Regions from separate parts of the Carnobacterium sp. 1290_CSPC genome, predicted to be linked through region 2. Evidence: predicted binding sites of a transcription regulator. Region 2 holds the regulator's gene; the other holds the start of a gene.
The links. The regulator Rex, encoded in region 2, represses fermentation and respiration genes when NADH is low (regulators of the CRP and FNR family bind a similar motif). The targets are predictions, from matches to a motif close to TTGTGAANTANTTCACAA.
Positions count from the first base shown of each region.

Region 1: a site for Rex is predicted at 1,772-1,789, ahead of AC973_RS03085 (glycerol dehydrogenase). Genes of this name have one in related genera too.

Region 1 is NZ_JVVG01000039.1:1,309-9,017, reverse strand. It holds gene AC973_RS03095 (SIS domain-containing protein) at 1-13, opposite strand, end outside; partial or broken gene AC973_RS03090 (tRNA dihydrouridine synthase) at 592-1,513, opposite strand; gene AC973_RS03085 (glycerol dehydrogenase) at 1,872-2,972, shown strand; gene AC973_RS09945 (hypothetical protein) at 3,024-3,161, opposite strand; gene AC973_RS03080 (cadmium resistance transporter) at 3,206-3,667, shown strand; gene AC973_RS03075 (hypothetical protein) at 3,935-4,171, shown strand; gene AC973_RS03070 (hypothetical protein) at 4,178-6,130, shown strand; gene dfrG (trimethoprim-resistant dihydrofolate reductase DfrG) at 6,202-6,699, opposite strand; gene AC973_RS03060 (ammonium transporter) at 7,245-7,709, shown strand, end outside.
Region 2 is NZ_JVVG01000076.1:61,814-69,522, reverse strand. It holds gene AC973_RS07120 (cupin domain-containing protein) at 227-637, shown strand; gene AC973_RS07115 (HpcH/HpaI aldolase family protein) at 700-1,512, shown strand; gene AC973_RS07110 (ABC-F family ATP-binding cassette domain-containing protein) at 1,587-3,545, opposite strand; gene AC973_RS07105 (redox-sensing transcriptional repressor Rex) at 3,742-4,365, shown strand; gene AC973_RS07095 (co-chaperone GroES) at 5,005-5,274, shown strand; gene groL (chaperonin GroEL) at 5,335-6,957, shown strand; gene AC973_RS07085 (amidase) at 7,208-7,709, shown strand, end outside.

The DNA of each region.
Region 1 (7,709 bases), on a different contig from region 2:
ATTTATTGTTCAATTTTATTGAGACAAGTTTTCTAACCCGCACCCTGTTCCAAAATTAGGAAATCGGCCCAAGAATAATCAAAAAAAAAACAGAGGGCTTAGGTAAATAGGCTTTCTGTCAGCTTAGATGTGTTTCTTTATTTTGCAAGAAGTTATGGCAATAATACGCCCGAATAGATCTAGACCCGAATCATAATGGCGACGAGTAAGATAAGCCCTTCTCCGGCTAGTTTCCGAAAAATTTCTGGTTCTCGAAGTCTTGCGAAGACTTCTGAATATCTAATGGCTAAAGGTAGTTTGGAGGCTAGGAAGAGGAAGAGCATGAAAATGATCATAGCGTAATCCCCATTAAAATCAGTGTTGCGGTGGTTAGAAATAGGAATAATGCGATGAGGTTAATAAGCCAACCCAATATCCGTATAGTCATCTTCATACCGTCTTATCGAATCAAGTTAAGGACCTGATACTTTTCTTCTATAAATATCTGCTATCATAACTGCTTCCGTGTTCACCCTTATAATATCAAAAATTTTAGAAACCACCTAAAAAAGACCACGTGAAAGTGGCCTTTTTATCATATTCGCAATTATATTATGCATCCGCTAGGTATTTGGTTTCAAATTCATCTAGCAATGCGCGTGCTTCTTCCGTTGATTCAGTTTCCATTAGGCCAATCCGTAAGTCGTTGGCACCACGGAATGCGCGGATGTAGATTTTAAAGAAACGACGTAATGGTTTATATGGACGACCGTCTTTGGCAGCATTTTCGTCGAACAAATCCAAGTGGTATCTGAATAAATCCAACAATTCTTTTGGCGAGTGGTCACGTGCTTCTTCTTCAAAGGCGAATGGATTATGGAAAATCCCACGACCAATCATGACGCCGTCAACACCGTATTTATCCACTAATTCTTGACCGACTTGACGGTTTGGAATATCACCATTAATGGTTAATAAGGTTTGTGGTGCGATTTCGTCGCGTAGTTTTTTTGATTTCTGGAATCAATTCCCAGTGAGCGTCTACTTTAGACATTTCCGTCTTGGTCCGTAAATGAATCGATAAATTGGCAATATCTTGCTTTAACAACAGACTAAGCCATTCTTTATATTCTTCCGTGTCTTGGTGGCCAAGTCTTGTTTTCACTGAAACGGGTAGGCCACCTTCTTTAGCTGCTTGAATTAATTCAACCGCTACATCTGGACGGAGGATTAACCCTGATCCTCGACCGTGTTTAAACACGTTAGGTGCTGGGCATCCCATGTTGATATCTAAACCAGCATAGCCCATTTCATTCATCCCTTTAGCCATTGCCGCAAAATGATCAGGGTTGTCTCCCCAGATATGCGCTACGATAGGCTTTTCATCTTCTGTAAATAGTAATCGTGAATTTAATGAATCGCGACCTTTTGGATGTACATATGATTCTGAATTGGTAAATTCAGTAAAATAAACATCTGGTTTAGCTGCTTTTTGAACTACATGACGAAAAACAGTATCTGTCACATCTTCCATTGGCGCTAAAATAAAAAATGGTCGTGGCAATTCTTGCCAAAAGTTTTTCTTTTCTTCCACAATAAATTCCTTTCTCTTTTTCTTATAAATTGAATACAAAATAAAAAAGCTATTCGCTTTTTTACTTACTCTAGAATTTTTGCTTACAGCGTTACATTATCTCAAATCTGAACCACAATTGGAAGCAAAATATCTTATATCATCATTATATTTTATTCTCTCGAAACTTACCCTAAATTAGTATCATCTTCTTTTTATTTGTGATATAATTCACATGTAAATAGGATTAACAGTTTTATTGCTTTTTATATATGTGGTTTTAATTGTGAATTTTGTAACATAAACTAGGAGGTTTATTATGGTTAGGGTATTTGCAAGTCCGGCACATTATGTTCAAGGTAAAAATATTTTAACAAGTCAAGTAGCTGTAGACTACATTCAAAAGTTAGGTGATAAGGCCTTACTGCTAGCAGATGATGTTGTTTGGGAAATTGTTGGGGAAACCCTAACTGACTCATTGACAGCAGCTGGCATGACTATTATCCGGGAGCCCTTTCAAGGTGAGGCTTCTACTGCGGAGATTGATCGCGTGACGAAAATTGGCCAAGATAATAATGTAAATCTTGTTTTAGCACTGGGTGGTGGGAAAGCCATTGATGCAGGGAAAGCCATTGCAGATGACCTAAAGTCACCAGTAGCTATTTTACCAACAGTTGCTTCTACAGATGCACCGACTTCTGCGTTATCTGTTATTTACTCTGAGGAAGGGACATTTGAGAAATACCGATTCTACAAGAAGAATCCCGATTTAGTCCTATTAGATAGTCAAATTATTGCGCAAGCACCAGCTCGTTTCTTCGCTTCAGGAATCGCTGATGCACTGGCAACTGCAGTTGAAATGCGGCCAACTATGACTGGTAACCACGATACCATGGCCGGTGGGAAAACAACTTTAGCTGCTCAAGCGATTGGAGACAAGAGTAAGGAAGTCTTGTTCGCTGACGGAGTTAAAGCTTTTAAATCCGTTGAAAAACATGTAGTCACACCAGCAGTTGAGAATGTTATTGAAGCCAATACGCTTCTTAGTGGACTGGGCTTTGAATCTGGTGGTCTTGCAGCTGCCCACGCTATCCATAATGGTTTCACAGCTTTAGAAGGTGACATTCATCATCTAACCCACGGTGAAAAAGTTGCTTATGGTACGCTAACACAACTCTTTATGGAAAATCGTCCAACTGAAGAAATTGATGCTTACATCGACCTGTATCAAGCTTTAAACTTACCTACTACCCTAAAAGAATTACACTTGGATCCCGAAGACCGTGACGCCTTGATTCGCGTGGGGAAACAAGCCACAATTGAAGGCGAAACAATTCACAACATGCCATATATCGTCACAGCTGAAGACGTTGCAGATGCTTTGATTGCTGTAGATGCATACGTAACCGGCCGCAAATAAGAATAAAAATGACCAATTCCAAAATTGAAGAGGCTGGGACAAAACTAGCCTCTAATTCGCACGTTTTCTTTGAGTAGGGTTCGCAATCGCTACTTTAACCTTATCATTGAATGAAGTAAGTGTTTCTGGGACTAAGCTATTGGCTTGTAATTGAATATTTGCTACGTCATTCGCCTTGATAACTTTCAAGAATTCATTGGCAAGTATATCTGGGTGAGTACCTTGGCACCGCCGTGCTCGTTTTAGTGAGTCTCTTTTTTGCCTATATGTTAAATTTTGTTCCAGAAGACTGGATGATTGGTACACTTGGTATCATTCCACTCATCTTAGGGATTCGGGCCATATTCACTGATGACGATGAGGCGGATGAAGCCGTTGAGCAGATTGAAGGGCGCGGTACTCAATCCTTATTTTGGACTGTTAGCTTAGTGACCATCGCCTCTGGAGGTGACAATTTAGGGATATACATCCCTTATTTCGCCAGCCTAGAATGGGGGCAAATTCTTGTTGCTATAGCGGTTTTTACCGTAGGTGTTGCCGCTTTATGCGCAATTTCATATCACTTTAGCCGTTTGCCATTAATCGCCGAAACCATCGAAAAATATGAAAAAATCATCATCCCTGTCGTATTCATTGGGCTAGGGTTTTACATCATGTGGGAAAATGGCACCATCCAACATTTCTTGGGTGCCTAAATTTTTTATTAAAAAGAGTTGGTTATCTCTTAAGTAGTTCAGTTTTGGAGTACAAAAAGTGAAAATGTAAACCTAAATGAGTATCAAATTGCAACTGAATTTGATACTCGTTTTTTATTGTTAAATCAACGTTTGTTGTTAATTTACACCACAAAATGTAAGTTAAAATGTATATAAAAATGCGAACGTGAAATAATTATTGTAGGAATGCAAATTGGTGTGTTAAAATGGTTACAATTTACTAAGCAAAAAGGGGTGCATTTTCCTATGCAATTTCTTGAGCCAAAAAATAAGAACGCTAAGTCTGTGGATTGGGAAATATCAGAGCAAGTAAGGGTGATAGTTAAGCAATACGCTGAATATGCAGAGCGTACTGAAAGCGAAGCAGTGGATGAATTCTTATTGAACATTTTAGACGATAAGAAGTTTATTGAATGGATTGCCAACAAGCGAAGTAATAAGCGGATTGTTGAAAAAATGGGTATCAAAGATAGAGTGGGTTGATAGACAATGACCAAGCTTAAAAGATTAGCCACGAAGGAAGATGAAATTGTAGATGTTAAAATTCCGATTTCAAACGAAGAATTAAAAGATAGGGCTAAACAATATGATTTATTAACTCCAAAACGATTTGCAACAAGGTATAACAAAATGTTGTTCTTGCCAACGTCTTTTAAATGGAACGGTTCTGAATATCCCATTCAATATAATTACTGCATCAATCCGTTTTGTTGTAATTTTGGGAAAGAACAGCACAAATTCAAAGATGTAAAAGGGAAACCAAGTCGATATAAAATGACTGGTAGTTCCAAAGATAAAGGTCATAAAGGTATGTACTGCAATGACAATCCTATTGGCAGAGGTGTATCGCAAAACTGTACAGTAACCCCTTTATCTAATTGGTCTGTTGTTGAAGAAATTAAACGCCTTATAGAAATCAATAGCATCCAAGATGTTGAGCCAGATTATCAATTTCATAAAGAAGGCTGCTCGGAAGAAGAATCAACCCCATTCAATGAGCCGAAGCAATTTTACAAAAGGGGGAAAAGTAGGGGCAAATCTCAACGCTATCAATGTAAGGCGTGTAAGAAGTTCACTAATGTTCTACCAAAAAGAGAAGAAACCACTACTTATCACCAACAAAAGAACACCATTCTTCCAATGTTCGCTAAGATGGTTGTTGGAAGGGTTTCAGTCAGTCGTACTTGTGATATTTTAGGAATTGGAGTTGGAACCTACTATCATAAGCTGGAGTGGCTGTATAGGCGTTGTTTGGAGTTTTTAGAACGATATGAGACACAACCCCTTCAAACAAAGAAATTTAACGAGATGTGGCTTAATACGGACAAGATGCACTACTACCTAAATAACGTCCGTAAGAAAGGACAAGGTTCAAAGAAATATACGGGGTTTGAAGACCTTAATATGCAAACGTATATAGTTGTATCTGCTGAGGTCTTATCAAGATATGTGTTCCGTTCTGATGTTGCCTATGATTGGAATATTTCAATGGATGAATTAAATGAAGATACAAGAAAATTCAAAGAAGACCATCTCAATACTTTTAGTCGTAAAAATGATAGGTTAGATTGGTCTTATTATCCACAAGAACCATCCGCTAACGATAGCGAAAATAGGAATGCTTATCTTCACGAATTAGGGAAAATTACTAATAGGAGTAGATTTGTCGATGGTTTAAATGTTGATGCTCCTTATACTACAACTGCTCACTATTGGTTAATTAAACAAATGGTTAATGCCGACGAATGGCGAATGATTAGTGATGATGACTTCTCTATTAGAAACGCCTTTTATAGAGTATTCACGAAAGAATTAAGGTTGAGCGATGCACATCATTTTATTTGCCAAGTTAACAAGACGAAAAGCAGAAAACAATGCTTAAAAGAATTCGGACAAGCAAAAGCAGAACTGCTCGATTGGGGAGATATCAGAGGATTCAAAACAAAGTTTCTACGGACTTTGGCATCTCATTATCTAACTGAATTACTAACAAGTCATCAATTCCACGAAGAGGCTATTAGTAAAGATGGAGAAAGATATCGCAAATATGCCGATAACCCTATCAAACATCCATTAGCCACTAAGGATAAAGGATTTTATTCAGTTGATTGTAGAACGGATTTATCTGCTCTGGAACCAAACGAAATCGCAAAGATGCTATTAAATGTTAATGACCATTCGACCAATAGCTTTATTCAACAGATAAGACGTTATATATCATCTCTTGAAAGACCATTAACAACAGCTCGTGGTGATAAGAAGAGCTATATTTACGCTAACTTCAATCCGAAGTATGCTCAATTTGCGATTACAATTCTAAGAACTTACTACAACTTTTGTCGCCCTTTTAAATCAGCGGATAAAAAGGTTTTGACACCTGCTCAAAGATTAGGGATTACAGATAAACAATTTGATTGGAAAGATATAATTTATTTCAAATGACAAAAAGAGCTTGGAGTAATCCCAAGCTCTTGTGCTTTATCTTTACTGTTCTTCTTCAATTAACGCACCCGTTAACTCAATAAGTTTTTTCTTTCATATACATGAAAATAGTAGTTATACGGATTTTTATCATTCTTTATCCCTTTTTGGGCAAATACCTCATTCCATTCCTCATAATTCACTTCTGGAAAAAAAGTATCTCCTTCGAATTCATGATGTATTTTTGTGATGTACATTTTCTCAACATAAGGGAAAAACAAATTATAAATCTGTTCTCCTCCGAAAATAAAAATTTCTTCTTCGTTTTTACATAACTCAAAAACATCTTCTATTGAATGAACAATTTCACAACCATTAAAGGTAAACCCCTTATCTCTCGTCAGAATAATATTTCTTCTGTCAGGTAAGGCTCTTCCGATTGATTCAAGGTTCTTCCTACCTAATATTATCGGATGTCCCTTTGTAGTATTTTTAACATATTCCCAGTCCTTGGGAATCCTCCAAGGAATGTCATTCTCTTTGCCAATCACTCTATTCTTATCCATCGCAGCAATCAAAGAAACTTTCATTTATAACACAGCCTTTTTAACTAATTTACCATCTAATTTCTTATTTCTATCAAAAAACCTTTTCTCATTATCCTGCCCGTTAGTTGAATAAGCAATTTTTTCTATAAGTTATATTATCATAATACCACAAAATCACAAATTTTCATTCAATTATCATTTTCAATTGCATTTTATAAATCATTTTGTATGTAATTTGGTATGTAAGTTAAAATGAAAAAAGTAGTCCATTTTGAAGTACATTTTGTCATTTTGTACTCCAAAACTGAACTACTTAGTTATCTCTCGCCAACTCTTTTTTTTCTTTGAAAATACAAACTTTTTTCACATAAACTTGAATAACGTTCGTTAATATTTAATAAATACTAGTATATCGCGATTGAAAATCCGTATATAAAGGAACATTAAAATATTTTAATGAAAAACTAAGAAAGTTTTCAAAAGTTATTTACAGATTTCATTTTTTTCGATATATTATCTAACATACAAATGGAAAAACAAAAGTTATGTAAGGTTTCCTGACATGTGTATAGAAAAGAGGTCTTTTTATGGATAGTGGAAGTATTGCTTTTATTATTGTTTGTTCGGCTTTGGTATTTTTCATGACACCCGGATTAGCATTTTTCTATGGCGGTTTAGGTCGTCGTAAAAATGTCATCAATACCATGTTGATGAGTGTGGCTCCGATTGCCATTGTATCTGTCATTTGGTTTGTAGTTGGTTATTCTCTTTCTTTTGGTGGAGAAGGCAGTATCATTGGAGATTTCTCCCATCTATTCTTTAACGGATTGAGTGAAACTGACTCTACACGTGGTTTAGTTATTCCTGATACCTTATTCGCTGCTTTCCAAATGATGTTCCCGATTATTACGGTTGCAATCATTACAGGAGCAGTAGCTGGACGCATGCGTTTTTCAACCCTATTAATTTTTATCGTTGCATGGTTGTTCTTAGTATACTTCCCATTCGCACACATGGTTTGGGACGAAGGTCTTTTAGCTCAATGGGGTACA
Region 2 (7,709 bases):
ACATAATATGCCCCTAAACTTGACCAAAAGATGTCATTTCCTTCATAGAAGGCCAGAAAAAGTTGGTCAACCATTTTTCCAGAGATCCCCAGGACAATATCAAAAGGTTTCGTTGGCAAATACTTTCTCTTGTTGCTTTTAATAAAATGAGATGGTAAGGTGACACCAATCAAAAAACTCATAAAGTTTTAATAAAAACAAAGTATCAATATTGGAGGAATGCATCATGGCACTAGAAAATGTAGATTTTGGAAACATCAATGAGATTCCCTACCGTCCACTACGCCCGGGGATTGACCAAGCCGTGTTCGCCATGTCAGGTGACGGCGTCAATGTAACAGTTAACCGAGTAGAGAATGGCAACGACTTACGTCCACATACGCATGATGACCACCAACAAATCGCCTGGATATTACAAGGTGAATGTGACTATTACGTTGACGGTGAGCCGTTCCGCATGAAGGCAGGCTCATGGGTAGTCGTGCCGAAGGGCGTTGAACATTATATTCATGTGTACGATTCGCCAGAAACAGTGGTGAATGTGGATATTTTCGCCCCAGCGCGTGAAGACTACAACGAAGCTTACAGCCAATTCTTGAAAGAACAAGGCTACCAAGGCTTTAACATTATTGACTAATTAGAAATAGAGACATTAGGACTGATTTGAATAGGACTAAAGACGGGAAAAGGATGATATAAATGGAAATGCGCAACCTTGTAAAAGAAAAAATTGCTGAAAAAGGCTATGCTATCGGTGCTTTTGTGGCATCAAGCTCTTCGTTAAATACGGAAATTTTAGGGGTCAATGGCTTCGACTTTGCTATGATTGACTTCGAACATGCTCAAACAAGCTTAGAAACAGCCTTAGACATGTTGCGTGCAGCCGAATTATACGGTACTGCCCCATATGCCCGTGTTTACAATCCTGAAGACGGTCCAATGATGGGTCGAATGTTGGATATCGGTTTGCATGGATTGATGATTCCAATGGTCAATACCAAAGCACAAGCGGAATTCGTGATTCAAAATACTAAAATGCCACCTATTGGTATCCGCGGTAAAGGGATTGGGCGTGGGCCACTTTGGGGTGCCTATGAAAACTATAATAAGGGTGAAGTAGACGAAAAATCCATGGTCATTGTGCAATGTGAGACCCCAGAAGCGGTTGACAACGTTGAAGAAATCGTGAGTGTTGAAGGAATTGACTGTGTGTACATCGGTCGTCTTGACCTAGCGCATGCCATGGGTGTTGAAGACCCATCAACAAGTCCAGAACTTGAAGCCAATATTCAAAAAGTCCTTAAAGCATGTAAAGAAGCGGGTAAAATTCCAGGCATCTTTACAGCTAATGCACAAGATGCAATCAACCGAATTGAACAAGGATTCCAATTCGTCACGGTATTGAACGACTTGGCCTTCTTTCGTCAAGCAACCAAAACAAGAATTGATGACGTTCGAAAAGGGGTAGAAGGAGATAAATACCAAGTAGATGATGCGGTATTTTTGAAATAACAACTATTTGGTATAGTTGATAAAAAAACAAGGTAAGCCATATTTTCTTTAAAGGGCTTACCTTGTTTTTGCTTTTATAAGTTTTCTAATTTCGTTGCAGCTTCTTCCCAAGCGGTCATCACTTGGTCTAAGGCTTTTTCTGCTTCTTGAAGGGATTGATTTAATTCGTTTAATTTCTCAAAATCATCAAGAAATTCAGGTTTTGTCATATCCAATTGGATTTCTTCAATTTTTCCTTCTAAATCAGCCATTGCCTCTTCATGTTGGGTAATTTCACGCTGTAATTTTCGTTGTTCTCTTTGTTTCTCTTTAGATAGTTGAAAAGCCTGTTTCGTCTCGGAGGTGGGTTGAGTAGTTGTTTTTTCTACCTTTTCATCGTTGCTTTCAGCTGCTAGTAAAGCAAGACGTTCTTCTTCTGACGCTTTTTTAGCCACATAATAATCATAGTCACCAAGATAAAGCGTGGAACCATCAGGATTAATTTCTAAAACAGAGGTAGCAATCCGGTTGATGAAGTACCTATCATGGCTGACAAATAATAGGGTACCATCATATTCGATCAAGGCATTCTCTAATACTTCTTTAGAATCAATATCCAAATGGTTGGTTGGTTCATCGAGAATCAGGAAATTATCATGTTCCAAAGCGAGTTTCGCCAATTCAAGTCGGGCTTTTTCCCCACCAGAAAGTGTTGCTACAGACTTGGTCACATCATTTCCAGTAAATAAGAAGGAGCCAAGAATAGTGCGAACATCTCGTTCCATCATGGATGGATGTTCGTCCCATAACTCGTGAAGTACATCTTTTTTTGAATTTAAATTGCCTAATTCTTGGTCATAGTACCCAATTTGTAAGTGAGCGCCATATTCGATAGTGCCGCGTATAGCTGGAATTTGTTTAATAATTGTTTTGAGTAAGGTTGATTTACCTACACCATTTGGTCCAACAATTGCAATTGCTTCCTGTTTGCGTAGCTGGAATGAGATAGGTTCAGCCAAAACTTTATCTGGACTATACCCGACGGCTAATTTATTGGTTTGTAAAACATCATTCCCAGAACTTTCAGCAACGGAGAACTGAATGCGTGCGGTTTTTTCATCGTTTAATGGCTTTTCAATTTTGGTCATTTTCTCTAATTGCTTACGACGTGACTGTGCCATTTTTGTCGTTGAGGCGCGCACAATATTACGTGCTACATAGTCTTCTAATTTGGCGATCTCTTCTTGCTGCTTTTCGTAAGCTTTCATTTGCATGGTGAGACGCTGTGCCCGTTCTTTCAAGTAGAATGAATAATTCCCTTTATAATAATGGATACCTTGGTGCGCCATTTCATAAGTCTCATTGGTAACGGCATCTAAAAAATACCGGTCATGGGATACGATTAATAAGGCACCAGGATACTTTGGTAGATAGTTTTCAAGCCAAGTCAAAGTCTCGATATCTAGGTGGTTAGTTGGCTCATCTAGAATGAGTAAATCTTTCTTCTCGAGTAGGATTTTCGCTAAAGCAAGACGCGTTCGTTGACCTCCAGAAAGTGTTGAAATCTTACGGCTATAGTCTTCGTCAAAAAATTGGAAACCGTGTAATACCATGCGGATTTCAGATTCGTATCCGTACGCATTAAAGCGAATCAAGTCTTCTTGAAGTTTGTCATAGCGATTGAGCGCAACTTCATATGCCTCTGTATCTTGCATAAGTTCTTCATCTGCTAAGGCAAGCGCAGCGGTTTCTGATTCCTTTATTAATTTGATTACAGGTTCAAATACGGAAACCATTTCTTCATAAATTGTTCGATCACCAGAGACGGCTGTGTGTTGGTCCATATAGGCGATGGTTGTTCCTTTAGTTAAGGAAACTTGACCGTCATCAGGTGCTTGAATGTTGGCCAACATTTTTAATAATGTTGACTTACCGGCACCATTACGGCCAACTAGCGCGATGCGACTGTTGTGTTGGATTGTCAGTTGTACGTTTTCAAAAATAACTTCTACGCCATAGCGTCTAGCTAGATTTGAACCTTGTAATATGATCATAGTAGGCATGATCCTTTCATTAGATAGTCTTATTATTTTACCACAAAAAAATTTGAGTAATCACTGGAAACATTTTATAAAAAATTGCATTATTTAACATATACTAAAAATCACGAATGAAACACCCTTGTGTTATTTTCACAAACTTGTTATACTGTTTAAGAAATTATTTTCTAAACTAGAAAGAGGACTGAACATGCGTAAAATACCCAAAGCAACCGCCAAAAGATTACCGCTCTACCACCGTTACCTACGTGTATTTAAAAATATGGGGAAAACACGTGTTTCTTCTACAGAATTAAGTGAAGCAGTGAAAGTTGAAAGTGCAACGATTAGACGTGACTTTTCATACTTTGGTGCCTTAGGTAAACGAGGGTATGGCTATGATATTGATGCTTTATTAGACTTCTTTGGTAAGACACTAAGCCAAGATCGTTTAACAACAGTTGCATTAGTTGGTGTAGGTAATCTTGGTAATGCCTTATTGAACTATAACTTTAAAAAGTCAAACAACATACGAATTGGTGCTGCTTTTGATATCAATCAGGATATCATTGGTACGGTCCACAATGGTGTGCCTGTTTATGATATGAAGGATTTGACGCAACAATTAAAATTAATGGATATAGAAGTGGTCATCCTCTCGGTACCTGAAGCAGTTGCTCAAGATATGATACCATCGTTAGAACAAGCAGGTATCAAAGGCATCTTGAACTTTACGCCAGTGAGATTAGATGTACCGGATAGTATCCGGGTGCAAGATGTAGACTTCACGAACGAACTGCAAACCTTAATCTACTTCATCTCAACAAATTCATAATATATGTGCTAGCTATATGCTAGCAAGCGAATAAGCCGAGATCTTTAGTCTCGGCCTTTTTTTACCTTAATTGCAGGGGAAGTTTGTTGAATTTCACATATGAAATCTTAAATTGTTTGCAATTTTTACTAAATTACAATAAATAAAAAGATTATGATTTCGAATTAAATTGGCGTAGTACGTTTAGCGTCTTTAACAAGTCAACTATTTCATACGCTGCAACAGCTAGTGCTAAGTATACTGTCCAATTCCATCCAGAACCTTCCACACTGCCGATGGCGAAGGTAACGGCTAGGAAAATAAATACTAGTTTGAATAGTAATAAAAATATTACTGGTCCTTTTAACATAAAAAAACTGACATTCCTCTCTTATATAACATATTTTGACTTTTATCAAAATTTACCACATTCTTCAACTACTAAAAATAACTTAAATTCCGCATAAAATCAAGGTTTTCGACTTATAAAGAAAAATAGGTCAAAAAAAGTCAATCTTTCTCTTGCAATTCATATTTGATTGTTTTAAGATAAGAAATGTAGAGGTTAGCAGTCAAACATAGAGAGTGCTAATCTCTAAAATAACCAAGTAATTTAGCTTGGGTTTGACAGATATTTTATATAAATGGAGGGACATGTAAATGATTAAACCATTAAACGGACGCGCAGTTGTGAGAGTTGAAGAGGCTAAAGAGCAAACAGTTTCAGGTATCGTATTACCGTCAGCTGCCAAAGAGAAACAACAAGTAGGTGTTGTTGAAGCAGTTGCTGAGAATACGGAAGATTTCACATCACAATTGAAAGAAGGCGACCGCGTTCTATTTGAAAAATATGCAGGTTCAACATTTGAATATGATGGTCAAGAATTATTAATTATTAAAGAAAGCGATATTATCGCAATTGTAGATTAGTCAATTTATCAATATTTACAGATTAATAACAGTATGAAATTTTATGAGGTGAATGAATAAATGGCAAAAGATATTAAATTTTCAGAAGATGCACGTCAATCAATGGTTCGTGGGATTGATATATTAGCTGATACGGTGAAAGTAACTTTAGGACCAAAAGGTCGTAATGTTGTTTTAGACCAAAGTTATGGTTCGCCGCTAATCACTAACGATGGTGTAACCATCGCTAAAGAAATTGAATTAGAAGATAAATTTGAAGATATGGGTGCAAAACTAGTTGCTGAAGTAGCTTCAAAAACAAATGATATCGCTGGTGACGGTACAACAACTGCCACTGTTCTAACTCAAGCAATTGTAACTGAAGGTATGAAAAACGTTACTGCTGGTGCTAACCCAGTGGGTGTTCGTCGCGGGATTGACAAAGCAATTCGCGTAGCTTCAGATCGTTTATCTGAAATTTCAGTTCCTGTAGATTCTAAAGGCGCAATCGCTAACGTTGCGTCAATTTCATCAGGCGACAGCGAAGTTGGTGACTTAATTGCAGAAGCAATGGAAAAAGTTGGCCAAGATGGCGTCATCACTATTGAAGAATCTCAATCAATTGATACCTCTCTAGATGTTGTTGAAGGTATGCAATTTGACCGTGGTTACCTATCTCAATATATGGTAACTGACAATGACAAGATGGAAGCCGTTTTAGAAAATCCTTATATTTTATTAACAGATAAAAAGATTTCTAATATCCAAGACATCTTGCCAGTTCTAGAACAAGTTGTTCAAGAAGGTCGTGCATTATTATTAGTAGCTGATGATATTGATGGTGAAGCATTACCTACATTAGTGTTGAATAAAATCCGTGGTACTTTCAACGTCGTTGGGGTAAAAGCGCCAGCCTTTGGTGACCGTCGTAAAGCAATGTTAGAAGATTTATCTATCCTAACAGGTGGTCAAGTAATTACTGAAGATTTAGGACTTGAATTAAAAGATACGACAATTGATCAATTAGGTTCTGCTAACCGCGTTGTAATCACAAAAGATGAAACAACTATTGTTGAGGGTGCGGGCGATAAAGAGCAATTAGCACAACGTGTTGCCCAAATCCGTAGTCAAATTGAAGAAACAACTTCTGAATATGACCGTGAGAAATTATTAGAACGCTTAGCTAAATTAGCTGGTGGTGTTGCTGTTGTTAAAGTTGGTGCAGCTACTGAATCAGAATTAAAAGAACGTAAATTACGTATCGAAGATGCTTTAAACGCAACACGTGCGGCTGTTGACCAAGGTATCGTAGCTGGTGGTGGTACTGCCTTTATCAATGCTAAAAAAGCAGTTGCTGAATTAGCTGAAACATTAGCTGGTGATGAACAAACTGGTGCACAAATCGTCTTACGTGCTTTAGAAGCTCCAGTACGTCAAATCGCTGAGAACGCTGGTTTAGAAGGTTCTGTAATTGTTGAGAAATTGAAAGAACAAGCAGAAGGTGTCGGATTTAATGCTGCAACTTCTGAATGGGTAAACATGATTGAAGAAGGTATTGTTGATCCAACTAAAGTATCTCGCTCAGCATTGCAAAATGCAGGTTCAGTAGCTGGATTAATCTTATCTACTGAAGCAGCTGTTGCAAGCCAACCGCAACCTGAACCACAAATGCCAGCAATGGATCCAAGTGCAGGTATGTATTAATAAAAAAAGTTAAGTAGGTCTTTTATAAAGAAAACGACCAAAAAATCACGTGGGGATAAAAGTCAGTTATTGGCCGAACCCATTATGATAACGATTGATAGGAGGTGTGAAATCAAGTTCACATCTCCTATTTTTTTATAAACTTTGTTAATATGGGTAAACTCTTTCTATCATAAAGGCGTTTTCACTATAATGGGGTTATGAGTTGAAAAGGTAAGAGAGTAAGTAGCTGATTGAAGGGAGATTTACCATGTTGTTTACAGAAGATGCAGGTTATTATGCACAGCAAGTCAAGGAGCGGAAGGTTACGGTCTTGGCGTTAGTGGACCAAGCCTTGGCGAATATTGAAGCGTTGAATCCTAGATTGAATGCCATTGTATGTGTGCAAGCAAGCACTGCACGAGCTCAAGCGAAAGAATACGATGGTTATTTAGATCAGTTAACGGAGGAGGAAATAGATAGCTTGCCTGATTTCTTCGGTGTCCCAACCCTGCTGAAAGATTTAGGGCAACATCAAGCAGGGCATCTTACAGCAAGTGGATCCAATTTAACGAAAGATACGACTATGCAGGTAACCGAGTATTTTGTTGAAAATATCGTTAGTGCTGGTTTTGTGATTATTGGTCGCACCAATGTACCAGAATTTGGTTTTAAAGGAATCAGTGATTCAAAAGCTTTTGGCCAAGTAAATAATCCAACTGATTTAAACCGCAATCCGGGTGGTTCTAGTGGTGGTGCGGCTGCTGCTTTAA